One region of the Streptomyces sp. NPDC048514 genome, then DNA from elsewhere that is predicted to be linked to it. Evidence: riboswitches for the same ligand, from Rfam matches in the RefSeq annotation. Region 1 holds a riboswitch; the other holds the start of a gene.
What was found. Region 1 has a riboswitch for glycine ahead of gcvT (glycine cleavage system aminomethyltransferase GcvT). Riboswitches for the same ligand answer to the same signal wherever they lie in the genome.
Positions count from the first base shown of each region.

Region 2: linked by a shared signal. The riboswitch ahead of gcvP (aminomethyl-transferring glycine dehydrogenase) and the one ahead of gcvT (glycine cleavage system aminomethyltransferase GcvT) in region 1 are both predicted to bind glycine.

Region 1 is NZ_JBICWT010000006.1:167,442-172,637, reverse strand. It holds gene ACGFT2_RS15245 (enhanced serine sensitivity protein SseB) at 1-26, opposite strand, end outside; gene ACGFT2_RS15240 (AAA family ATPase) at 298-978, opposite strand; glycine riboswitch at 1,158-1,250, shown strand; gene gcvT (glycine cleavage system aminomethyltransferase GcvT) at 1,406-2,524, shown strand; gene gcvH (glycine cleavage system protein GcvH) at 2,642-3,019, shown strand; gene glyA (serine hydroxymethyltransferase) at 3,034-4,314, shown strand; gene ACGFT2_RS15220 (L-serine ammonia-lyase) at 4,434-5,196, shown strand, end outside.
Region 2 is NZ_JBICWT010000001.1:8,461-13,656, forward strand. It holds gene ACGFT2_RS00050 (MerR family transcriptional regulator) at 12-695, shown strand; partial or broken gene ACGFT2_RS00055 (DNA polymerase IV) at 875-2,281, shown strand; gene ACGFT2_RS00060 (PRC-barrel domain-containing protein) at 2,656-3,027, opposite strand; glycine riboswitch at 3,147-3,240, shown strand; gene gcvP (aminomethyl-transferring glycine dehydrogenase) at 3,412-5,196, shown strand, end outside.

The DNA.
Region 1 (5,196 bases):
GCGGGAATGTCCGCCGGGAAGTCCATCTGCCTACCGCCTGCTGGGAACCACTGCTGTGAGCAAGAAGGCTAGCGGGCGGCGAAAGGTGCCCGTACCCGCGCCCGGTGATCCGCTCGGCCGGGGATGCCGGTGGGCTGATCGCCCGGTGGAGCCGGTGAGCTGTTCGGCCCGGGAGGCGGGCTGGTCGCCCGGTGGAGCCGGTGAGCTGTTCGGCCCGGGAGGCGGGCTGGTCGCCCGGTGAAGCCGGTGAGCTGTTCGGCCCGGGATGCCGGTGGGCCCGGGATGCCGGTGGGCTGTTCAGCCGGTGAAGCCGATGCGGTGCAGGGTGTCCGCCGCGGACCGGTCCAGCACCACCGCCGAGCCGCAGCCCGCGGGCAGCTCGCCGCGCTCGATCGCGCCGAGCAGCCGGGCGGTGGTACGCCGGTGGCGGCCGAAGGCGTACCGGGAGACGCCCCGGCCGCGCTCGCGCTGGCCGTCCCGGGCGGTCTCCGGTGCGACGTCGAGCAGCAGCAGGTGCAGGGTGCCGCCGCGGCGGCGGGCCTCGCGGGCCAGCCAGGCGCGCACCCAGGCCTGGGTGCCGCAGTCGTGCACGGCGACGCCCTCCCCAGCGCGCAGCGCGCGGCGCAGGCCGGTGTAGTGGGCGAGGCGCACCAGGGGGCGGTAGAGCGCGTAGGGCAGGACGCGGGGCAGGCGGTCCGCGAAGCGGTCGCGGGTGTCCTGGGAGTCGATGCGGCGGCCGTGGACCGCGCGCCGCATCAGCGTGGACTTGCCGCCGCCGGGCAGGCCGGTGACCACCACGACGTCCCGGGGGCCGAAGACCAGGGCCCGGGGGCTGTGGCCGTCCCGTTCGCGCAGGTCGCGGACGACCGGTACGGGGCGCCGCGCGCGGCGCTCGCGGGCGGGGGCGGAGGGCTGCTTCGGCACCGCGACACCGGTCGTGGTGGCTGCTGCGGTGACGTACGCCGTGGTCCTGTTCACCGTGATCGTCCTCCCCTGTGGCCTCGGTCATCCTCATGCCCGCTTTACGTAAAGAGAAGGTAATGGGCGAGGGTCGGCGTTTTCGTGCGCGTACTGCCACAGGTCGGTTACGGATGCGGGCCCTGACGGGCGGGGGCGCGGCGTGCAATGATGTGCCCGCCAACTGCATACCGGCCGCTTGAATCCGCGCGGGAGAGTCCCCAGCTTCCTGGGGCGCCGAAGGAGCAAGTCCCTCCCTTGAATCTCTCAGGCCCCGTTACCGCGCGGGCGAGGCACATCTGAAAAGCGAGCCGCTGCCACAGTGGCTCCACCCAAGGTGCAAGCCGTGATCGCCCCCGTGGCGGTCGAGGCGAACCTCTCAGGTTCCGATGACAGATGGGGAGGACGTTCCTCGCCCGTCATGTCTGCCCTGGGAGACGACCGACCGATGAGCAGTACCGAACCCCGTCGTACCGCGCTGGACGCGCTGCATCGCTCGCTCGGCGCGACGATGACCGACTTCGCCGGCTGGGACATGCCCCTGCGCTACGGCTCCGAGCGGGACGAGCACCTCGCGGTGCGGACCAAGGCCGGCCTGTTCGACCTCTCCCACATGGGGGAGATCACCGTCACCGGCGCCGGTGCGGCCGCCCTCCTGAACTTCGCCCTGGTCGGCAACATCGCCTCCGTCGGCGTCGGCCGCGCCCGCTACACCATGATCTGCCAGGCCGACGGCGGCATCCTGGACGACCTGATCGTCTACCGGCTCGCCGAGACCGAGTACATGGTCGTGGCCAACGCCTCCAACGCCCAGGTGGTGCTGGACGCGCTGACCGAGCGCGCCGCCGGCTTCGACGCCGAGGTCCGCGACGACCGCGACGCCTACGCGCTGATCGCCGTCCAGGGTCCCGAGTCCCCGGGCATCCTGAAGTCCCTCACCGACGCGGACCTGGACAATCTGAAGTACTACGCCGGTCTGCCCGGCACCGTCGCCGGGGTCCCGGCGCTGATCGCCCGCACCGGCTACACCGGCGAGGACGGCTTCGAACTGTTCGTGAAGCCGGAGCACGCCGTGCAGCTGTGGCAGGCGCTGACCGGGGCGGGCGAGGGCGTGGGGCTGATCCCGTGCGGCCTGTCCTGCCGGGACACCCTGCGCCTGGAGGCGGGCATGCCGCTGTACGGGCACGAGCTGACCACCGGGCTCACCCCCTTCGACGCCGGGCTCGGCCGAGTGGTCAAGTTCGAGAAGGAGGGCGACTTCGTGGGCCGCGAGGCGCTCACCGAGGCCGCCGCCCGGGCTCAGGAGAACCCCCCGCGGGTACTCGTCGGCCTGGTCGCCGGAGGCCGTCGGGTGCCGCGCGCCGGTTACTCCGTCGTCGCGGGCGGGAAGGTGATCGGCGAGGTCACCTCCGGCGCCCCCTCGCCCACCCTGGGCAAGCCGATCGCCATGGCCTACGTCGACGCGGCGCACTCCGCGCCGGGCAGCGAGGGCGTCGGCGTGGACATCCGGGGCACCCACGAGTCGTACGAGGTCGTGGCACTGCCGTTCTACAAGCGCCAGAAGTAGACACTGGACGCGCGGCGTCCCGACGGCGTGACCCTGCGCACATGTCCCCTGCTCACGAGCAGCTCCATCACTCCCCCCTTTCATCAGCACTCCCGCGCGTACAGGAGAATTCAGGCCATGAGCAATCCCCAGCAGCTGCGCTACAGCAAGGAGCACGAGTGGCTGTCGGCCGCCGAGAACGGCGTCGCGACGGTCGGCATCACCGAGTTCGCGGCCAACGCGCTCGGCGATGTGGTCTACGCCCAGCTCCCCGAGGTCGGCTCCACCGTGGAGGCGGGCGAGACCTGCGGTGAGCTGGAGTCGACGAAGTCGGTCTCCGACCTCTACTCGCCGGTCTCCGGTGAGATCACCGAGACCAACGAGGACGTCGTCAACGACCCGTCGCTGGTGAACTCCGCCCCCTTCGAGGGCGGCTGGCTGTTCAAGGTGCGCATCAGCGGCGAGCCGGACGACCTGCTCTCCGCCGACGAGTACGCCGCCCACACCGCCGGCTGAGGAGTCGTAGCCCCATGACTGTGCTGAACACGCCCCTGCACGAGCTGGACCCGGAGATCGCCGCCGCGGTCGACGCCGAGCTGCACCGCCAGCAGTCCACGCTGGAGATGATCGCCTCCGAGAACTTCGCGCCGCTCGCGGTGATGGAGGCGCAGGGCTCGGTCCTCACCAACAAGTACGCCGAGGGCTACCCCGGCCGCCGCTACTACGGCGGCTGCGAGCACGTCGACGTCGCCGAGCAGATCGCCATCGACCGGATCAAGGAGCTGTTCGGCGCCGAGTACGCCAACGTGCAGCCCCACTCCGGCGCCTCCGCGAACCAGGCGGCCCTGTTCGCGCTGGCCCAGCCCGGGGACACCATCCTCGGCCTGGACCTGGCGCACGGCGGCCACCTGACCCACGGGATGCGGCTGAACTTCTCCGGCAAGCAGTTCGACGTGGTCGCCTACCACGTGGACGCCGGGACCGGCCTGGTCGACATGGCCGAGGTCGAGAAGCTCGCCAAGGAGCACCGCCCCAAGGTGATCATCGCCGGCTGGTCGGCGTACCCGCGCGAGCTGGACTTCGCCGAGTTCCGCCGGATCGCCGACGAGGTCGAGGCGTACCTGTGGGTCGACATGGCGCACTTCGCGGGCCTGGTCGCCGCCGGTCTCCACCCGAACCCGGTGGAGCACGCGCACGTGGTCACCTCGACCACCCACAAGACCCTCGGCGGCCCGCGCGGCGGCGTCATCCTGGCGAAGAAGGAGTTCGCGAAGAAGCTGAACTCCTCCGTCTTCCCGGGCTTCCAGGGCGGCCCCCTGGAGCACGTGATCGCGGCCAAGGCCGTGTCGTTCAAGGTCGCGGCGGGCGAGGAGTTCAAGGAGCGGCAGCGCGTCACGGTGGAGGGTGCCCGCATCCTCGCCGAGCGCCTCACCGCGCCCGACGCCCGCGAGGCCGGGGTGAACGTCCTGTCCGGCGGCACCGACGTGCACCTGATCCTGGTGGACCTGCGCGAGTCCGAGCTGGACGGCCAGCAGGCCGAGGACCGCCTCCACGAGGTCGGCATCACGGTCAACCGCAACGCCGTCCCGAACGACCCGCGCCCGCCGATGGTCACCTCGGGCCTCAGGATCGGTACGCCGGCCCTCGCCACCCGCGGCTTCACGGCCGAGGACTTCGCCGAGGTCGCGGACGTGATCGCCGAGGCGCTGAAGGCGCCCTCCCCCTTCGGGGCGGCCGACGCCGAGGCCCTGAAGGCGCGCGTGCAGGCGCTCGCCGCCAAGCACCCGCTGTACCCGGGTCTGAACAAGTAAGTCACCTTTCGCGGGGCACCGCGCACACTGGAAGAACCGGTGCGCGGTGTCCGCACCCCTGTGTCAGTCCTGCACCACCCCCGCACCACCCCTGCTTCACCCGTATTGAGGAGTCACCCGTGGCCATCTCGGTCTTCGACCTGTTCTCGATCGGCATCGGCCCGTCCAGCTCCCACACGGTCGGCCCGATGCGGGCGGCGCGCATGTTCGCCCGCCGGCTGCGCAACGAGGACCTGCTCGGTTCCGTCGCGTCCCTGCGCTGTGAGCTGTACGGCTCACTCGGCGCGACCGGCCACGGCCACGGCACGCCGAAGGCGGTCCTGCTGGGTCTGGAAGGCGCCTCACCGCGCACGGTGGACGTCGAGACGGCCGACGAGCGCATGGAGACGATCAAGCGGAGCGGACGGCTGAGGGTCCTCGGCGAGCACGAGATCGCCTTCTCCTTCGACGACGACCTGGTCCTGCACCGCCGCAAGGCCCTGCCCTACCACGCCAACGGCATGACGATATGGGCGTACGACGCGGCCGGCACGGAGCTGCTCTCCAAGACGTACTACTCGGTCGGCGGCGGCTTCGTCGTCGACGAGGACGCGGTCGGCGCGGACCGCATCGTGCTGGACGACACGGTGCTGAAGTACCCCTTCCGCACGGGCGACGAGCTGCTGCGCCTGACGAAGGAGACGGGCCTGTCCATCTCCTCCCTGATGCTGGAGAACGAGCGGGCCTGGCGCACCGAGGAGGAGATCCGGGCCGGTCTGCTGGAGATCTGGCGCGTGATGCGCGAGTGCGTGCAGCGCGGCATGTCCCGCGAGGGCATCCTGCCGGGCGGCCTGAAGGTCCGCCGCCGCGCGGCCGTCTCGGCCCGCCAGCTGCGCGCCGAGG
Region 2 (5,196 bases), on a different contig from region 1:
CGGAGGTCGGCGTGAGAACGAGCGGCGACGGTACGACTGGGGGTGCCCCGGGACGCGGTCTCGGGGAGAGCGGTCCGTACCCTTCCCCGAGCTCTCAGCTGCGTTCGAGCGGGGGATACCCTCCTCACGGCAGCGCGGTCGAACACGCTCCGCAGCGACCGGCGGCGGTGCCGAATGGCGGAGGGGCGGCGTCCATGGCGTCCGAGGAGGTCGGATACCGCGGGCCGACGGCCTGTGCGGCCGCCGGCATCACCTACCGGCAACTGGACTACTGGGCCCGGACGGGGCTCGTCGAACCGAGCGTGCGGCCCGCGTACGGGTCGGGCACCCAGCGCCTGTACAGCTTCCGGGACGTCGTCGTCCTGAAGATCGTCAAGCGCTTTCTGGACACCGGTGTGTCGCTGCAGAACATCCGCACGACCGTCCAGCACCTCAGGGAACGCGGCTTCCGCGACCTCGAGCGGATGACGCTGATGAGCGACGGCGCCACCGTGTACGAGTGCACGTCGCCGGACGAGGTCCACACCCTGCTCCAGGGCGGTCAGGGCGTCTTCGGGATCGCCGTCGGCGTGGTGTGGCGGGATGTGGAAAGCGCGCTCTCCCAGCTGCACGGTGAGCGCATCGACACGGGTGAGACGCTCGTCGGTCACAACCCCGCGGACGAGCTGGCCAGGCGCCGCAACCGGGCGGTCTGACCGCCGGTCCGACACCGCCGGTCCGACGGGGCGGCGCCCCAGGCGCCACCGCGGTGTCGGTGCGGTGGTGCGGCGAGCGGGCCACGCGGTGTCGTGGTGCGGGAGCCGGCCGTGCGGTGTCGGCGTCGTGGTGCGGCGAGCGGGTCGCATTGTCAGTGCCGTGGTGCAGCATCGGACATGTGAGAAACGCGCCCACGATCCTGCATCTCGACATGGATGCCTTCTTCGCCTCGGTGGAGCAGGCTTCCAAGCCGAGCCTGCGCGGAAAAGCGGTCGTGGTGGGCGGGCTCGGACCGCGCGGGGTGGTGGCCACCGCCTCGTACGAGGCCCGGGTCTTCGGGGTGCACTCGGCGATGCCCATGGCCCAGGCGCGCAGGCTCGCTCCCAACGCGGCGTACCTGGTGCCCCGCTTCGCCCTGTACCGGTCGATCAGCGAGCAGGTGATGGCGCTCCTGCGGCAGCTGTCACCGCTGGTCGAGCCGCTCAGCCTGGACGAGGCGTTCGTGGATCTGGAGGCCGGGGGGACGGCCTGGGACGAGGATTCGGCGCGGCTGGCCGGGGTGCGGTTGCGCGCCGACATCCGGGCGGCCACGGGACTCACCGGGTCGGTGGGCCTCGCCGCCTCCAAGATGCTCGCCAAGATCGCCTCCGAGGAGGCCAAGCCGGACGGCCTGGTGCTGATCGAGCCGGGGACCGAGCGGGCGCTGCTGGGGCCGATGCCGGTGCGGACCCTGCCGGGCGTCGGACCGGCCACCGGGGACCATCTGCGCAGGGCCGGTATCACCACGGTGGGCGAGCTGGCCGAGGCGGGTGAGGACGAGCTGGTCCGGCTGCTCGGCAAGGCGCACGGCCACGCGCTGTACGCGATGGCGCTGGCGCACGACGAGCGGCCCGTGGTGGCCGAGCGCGAGGCCAAGTCGGTGTCGGTGGAGGACACCTACGACGTGGACATCCACGACCGGCTGAGGGTCGCTCTGGAGGTGCGGCGGCTCGCCGATCGCTGTGTGCGGCGGTTGCGCGAGGCCGGGCTGTCCGGGCGGACCATCGTGCTGAAGGTGCGACGGTACGACTTCTCGACCCTCACCCGCTCGGAGACGCTCAGGGGCCCCTCGGACGACCCGGCGGTCATCAGGGAGGCGGCCGGGCGGCTGCTGGACTCCGTGGACACCACGGGCGGGGTACGGCTGCTCGGCGTGGGCGTCACGGGGCTCGCCGACTACACCCAGGAGGACCTCTTCGCCCAGGCGGCGGGGGAGCGGGCGGCGGGTGACCTCGCCGAGGACGGCGTACCGGAGGAAGTGGGGGAGCGGCCGGAACCCACCGAGCGGCAGTGGCGTGCCGGGCAGGACGTGCGGCACGCCGAGTGGGGCCATGGATGGGTGCAGGGCAGTGGTCTGGGCCGGGTCACCGTGCGTTTCGAGACCCCTCAGTCGGAGCGGGGGCGGGTGCGGACGTTCCGGGTCGACGACGCCGCGCTGGCGGCGGCGGAGCCGTTGCCGTTGGTGCTGGGGGCCGGCTCCGCCGACGCGCCCGGACCTCTCGGGCCGCCCGGCGGTGACCGACCTGGGGCTCCGCCCCGGACCCCGCTCGAAGAACCGCGCGATCATGCCGCTGAACAGGGTCGGGCGCCCGAAGGGGGCGGGTCCGCGGAGCCCGGCCAGGGCCCCGGACACCGTGGGGCGTCTGAACAGCGTGGGGCCTCTGAACAGCGTGGGAGCTCTGAACAGCGCGGGGCTTCTGAACAGCGTGGGGCTTCTGAACAGCGCGGGGCCTCTGGGGAGCATCGGTCCCCTGGACAGGAATGGGCCCTTGGACAGGAGCGGGCCCTCGGGCAGGAGGCTCCCGGACAGGCGTGGGCCCTCGGGCAAGTGGCTCCTGGACAGGCGTGGGCCCTCGGGCAGGAGGCCCATGTCCAGGGGCGGTCCTCTGAACAGGGAGAAGTACGGGGCCCGGGCGGGGGTCAGGTCTCTTCCGTGCCGGCCAGCCTGCCGAAGTCGTGGTCCGGGAGCGGGGAGGACGAGGCGATGTCGAGCCCGTAGTGGTGGTAGAGCTGCAGTTCCTGCTCGGGGGAGAGGTGGCGGCCCACGCCGAAGTCCGGGGCGTCCTTGATGAGGGCGCGTTCGAAAGGGACCCGGAGGGTGCCGTCGATCAGTTCGCTCGGCTCCAGCGGAACGAAGGCGTCCCTGGAGAACAGGCCGGTGCGTATGGCCGCCCACTCGGGCACGCCGGTCGCGTCGTCGAGGTACACCTCGTCGATGGTGCCGATCTTGGTGCCATTGCGGTCGAACGCCTTGCGGCCGATCAGGCTGCGCGGATCGATGTCGGTCTGCACGGTCCCTCTCCCTCCACTTGGTCGCAACTCATCCGTAAGCACTACAAAAGAGCACATTCCAGTGGGCGGCCACTCGAAAGCCCGGGCGTTGACCCCGCTGGTAGGCTGACAGCGGCTGCTGACCCCGTGCGGGAGAGTCCTCCGATCACTCGGAGGCGCCGAAGGAGCAACTCCTCCCCGGAATCTCTCAGGCTCACGTACCGCACGGACGAGGTCACTCTGGAAAGCAGAGCGGGTGTCGTCGGCCTCCGCTCTCACCGACGGGGAAAGCCGGGGCCCACGGGCGCCGGTGAAGCTCTCAGGTTGAGATGACAGAGGGGGAGGCCGTCGGGGTACCCGCGCCGTGGTGCCCCCCGAAGGTCGTCAGACCAGGAGGCCTCCGCAATGACCGCCCATCGCATTCCGCTCTCCGATCTCGAACAGGGCATCCCCTTCGAGCAGCGCCACATCGGGCCGGACCAGGAGGCGCGGGCCAAGATGCTCGCGCACGTCGGCTACGGCTCCCTCGACGAGCTGACCGCCGCCGCGGTCCCGGACGTGATCAAGAACGCCGACGCCCTGGACCTGCCGGGCGCCCGCACCGAGGCCGAGGTGCTCGCCGAGCTGCGCTCGCTCGCCGACCGCAACCAGGTCCTGGGTTCCATGATCGGCCTCGGCTACCACGGCACCTTCACCCCGCCCGTCATCCTGCGCAACGTCATGGAGAATCCGGCCTGGTACACGGCCTACACGCCGTACCAGCCGGAGATCTCCCAGGGGCGGCTCGAGGCCCTGCTGAACTTCCAGACCGTGGTCGCCGAGCTGACCGGGCTGCCCACCTCGGGTGCCTCCCTGCTCGACGAGGGCACCGCCGCAGCCGAGGCCATGGCGCTGTCCCGGCGCATGGGCAAGAACAAGAAGGGCCTGTTCCTGGTCGACGCGGACGCGCTGCCGCAGACCATCGCCGTGATCCAGACCCGCGCCGAGCCGACCGGCGTCGAGGTCGTCGTCGCCGACCTCGACGGGGGCATCCCGGCCGAGGTCGCCGAGCGCGAGATCAACGGCGTGCTGATCCAGTACCCGGGCGCCTCCGGGGCCGTACGCGACATCAAGCCGGTCATCGACCGGGCGCACGAGCTGGGCGCGGTCGTCACCGTGGCCGCAGACCTGCTCGCGCTGACCCTGCTGACCTCGCCGGGCGAGCTGGGCGCGGACATCGCCGTCGGCACCACCCAGCGCTTCGGCGTGCCGATGGGCTTCGGCGGACCGCACGCGGGCTACATGGCGGTGCAGGAGAAGTTCGCGCGCAGTCTGCCCGGACGCCTCGTGGGCGTCTCGGTCGACGTCGACGGCAACAGGGCGTACCGCCTGGCGCTGCAGACGCGTGAGCAGCACATCCGCCGCGAGAAGGCGACCAGCAACATCTGCACCGCGCAGGTGCTGCTCGCCGTGATGGCCGGCATGTACGCCGTCTACCACGGGCCGGAAGGCCTGCGGACCATCGCACGGCGCACCCACCGCTACGCCACGATCCTCGCCGGGGGCCTCGGGGCCGGCGGTGTGGAGATCGTCCACGGCGCCTACTTCGACACCGTCACCGCGCGCGTGCCCGGCAGGGCCGCCGAGGTGGTCGCCGCCGCCCGGGACAAGGGCGTCAACCTGCGCCTGGTCGACGTCGACCTCGTCTCCATGGCGTGCGACGAGACCACCGGCCGCGCTCAGCTGGAGGCCGTCTTCGCCGCCTTCGGCGTCACCGGCGACATCGAGGCGCTGGACGCCACGGCCGCGGACACCCTGCCCGAGGCGCTGCTGCGCACCGACGACTACCTGACCCACCCGGTCTTCCACGACCACCGCTCCGAGACCGCGATGCTGCGCTACCTGCGCAGGCTCTCCGACCGCGACTACGCGCTCGACCGCGGCATGATCCCGCTGGGCTCCTGCACCATGAAGCTCAACGCGACCACGGAGATGGAGCCGGTCACCTGGCCGGAGTTCGGCCAGCTGCACCCCTTCGCGCCCGCAGAGCAGGCCGAGGGCTATCTCACGCTCATCCGTGAGCTGGAGGACCGTCTCGCCGAGGTCACCGGCTACGACAAGGTCTCGCTGCAGCCGAACGCCGGTTCGCAGGGCGAGCTGGCCGGTCTGCTGGCCGTGCGCGGCTACCACCGTGCCAACGGCGACGAGCAG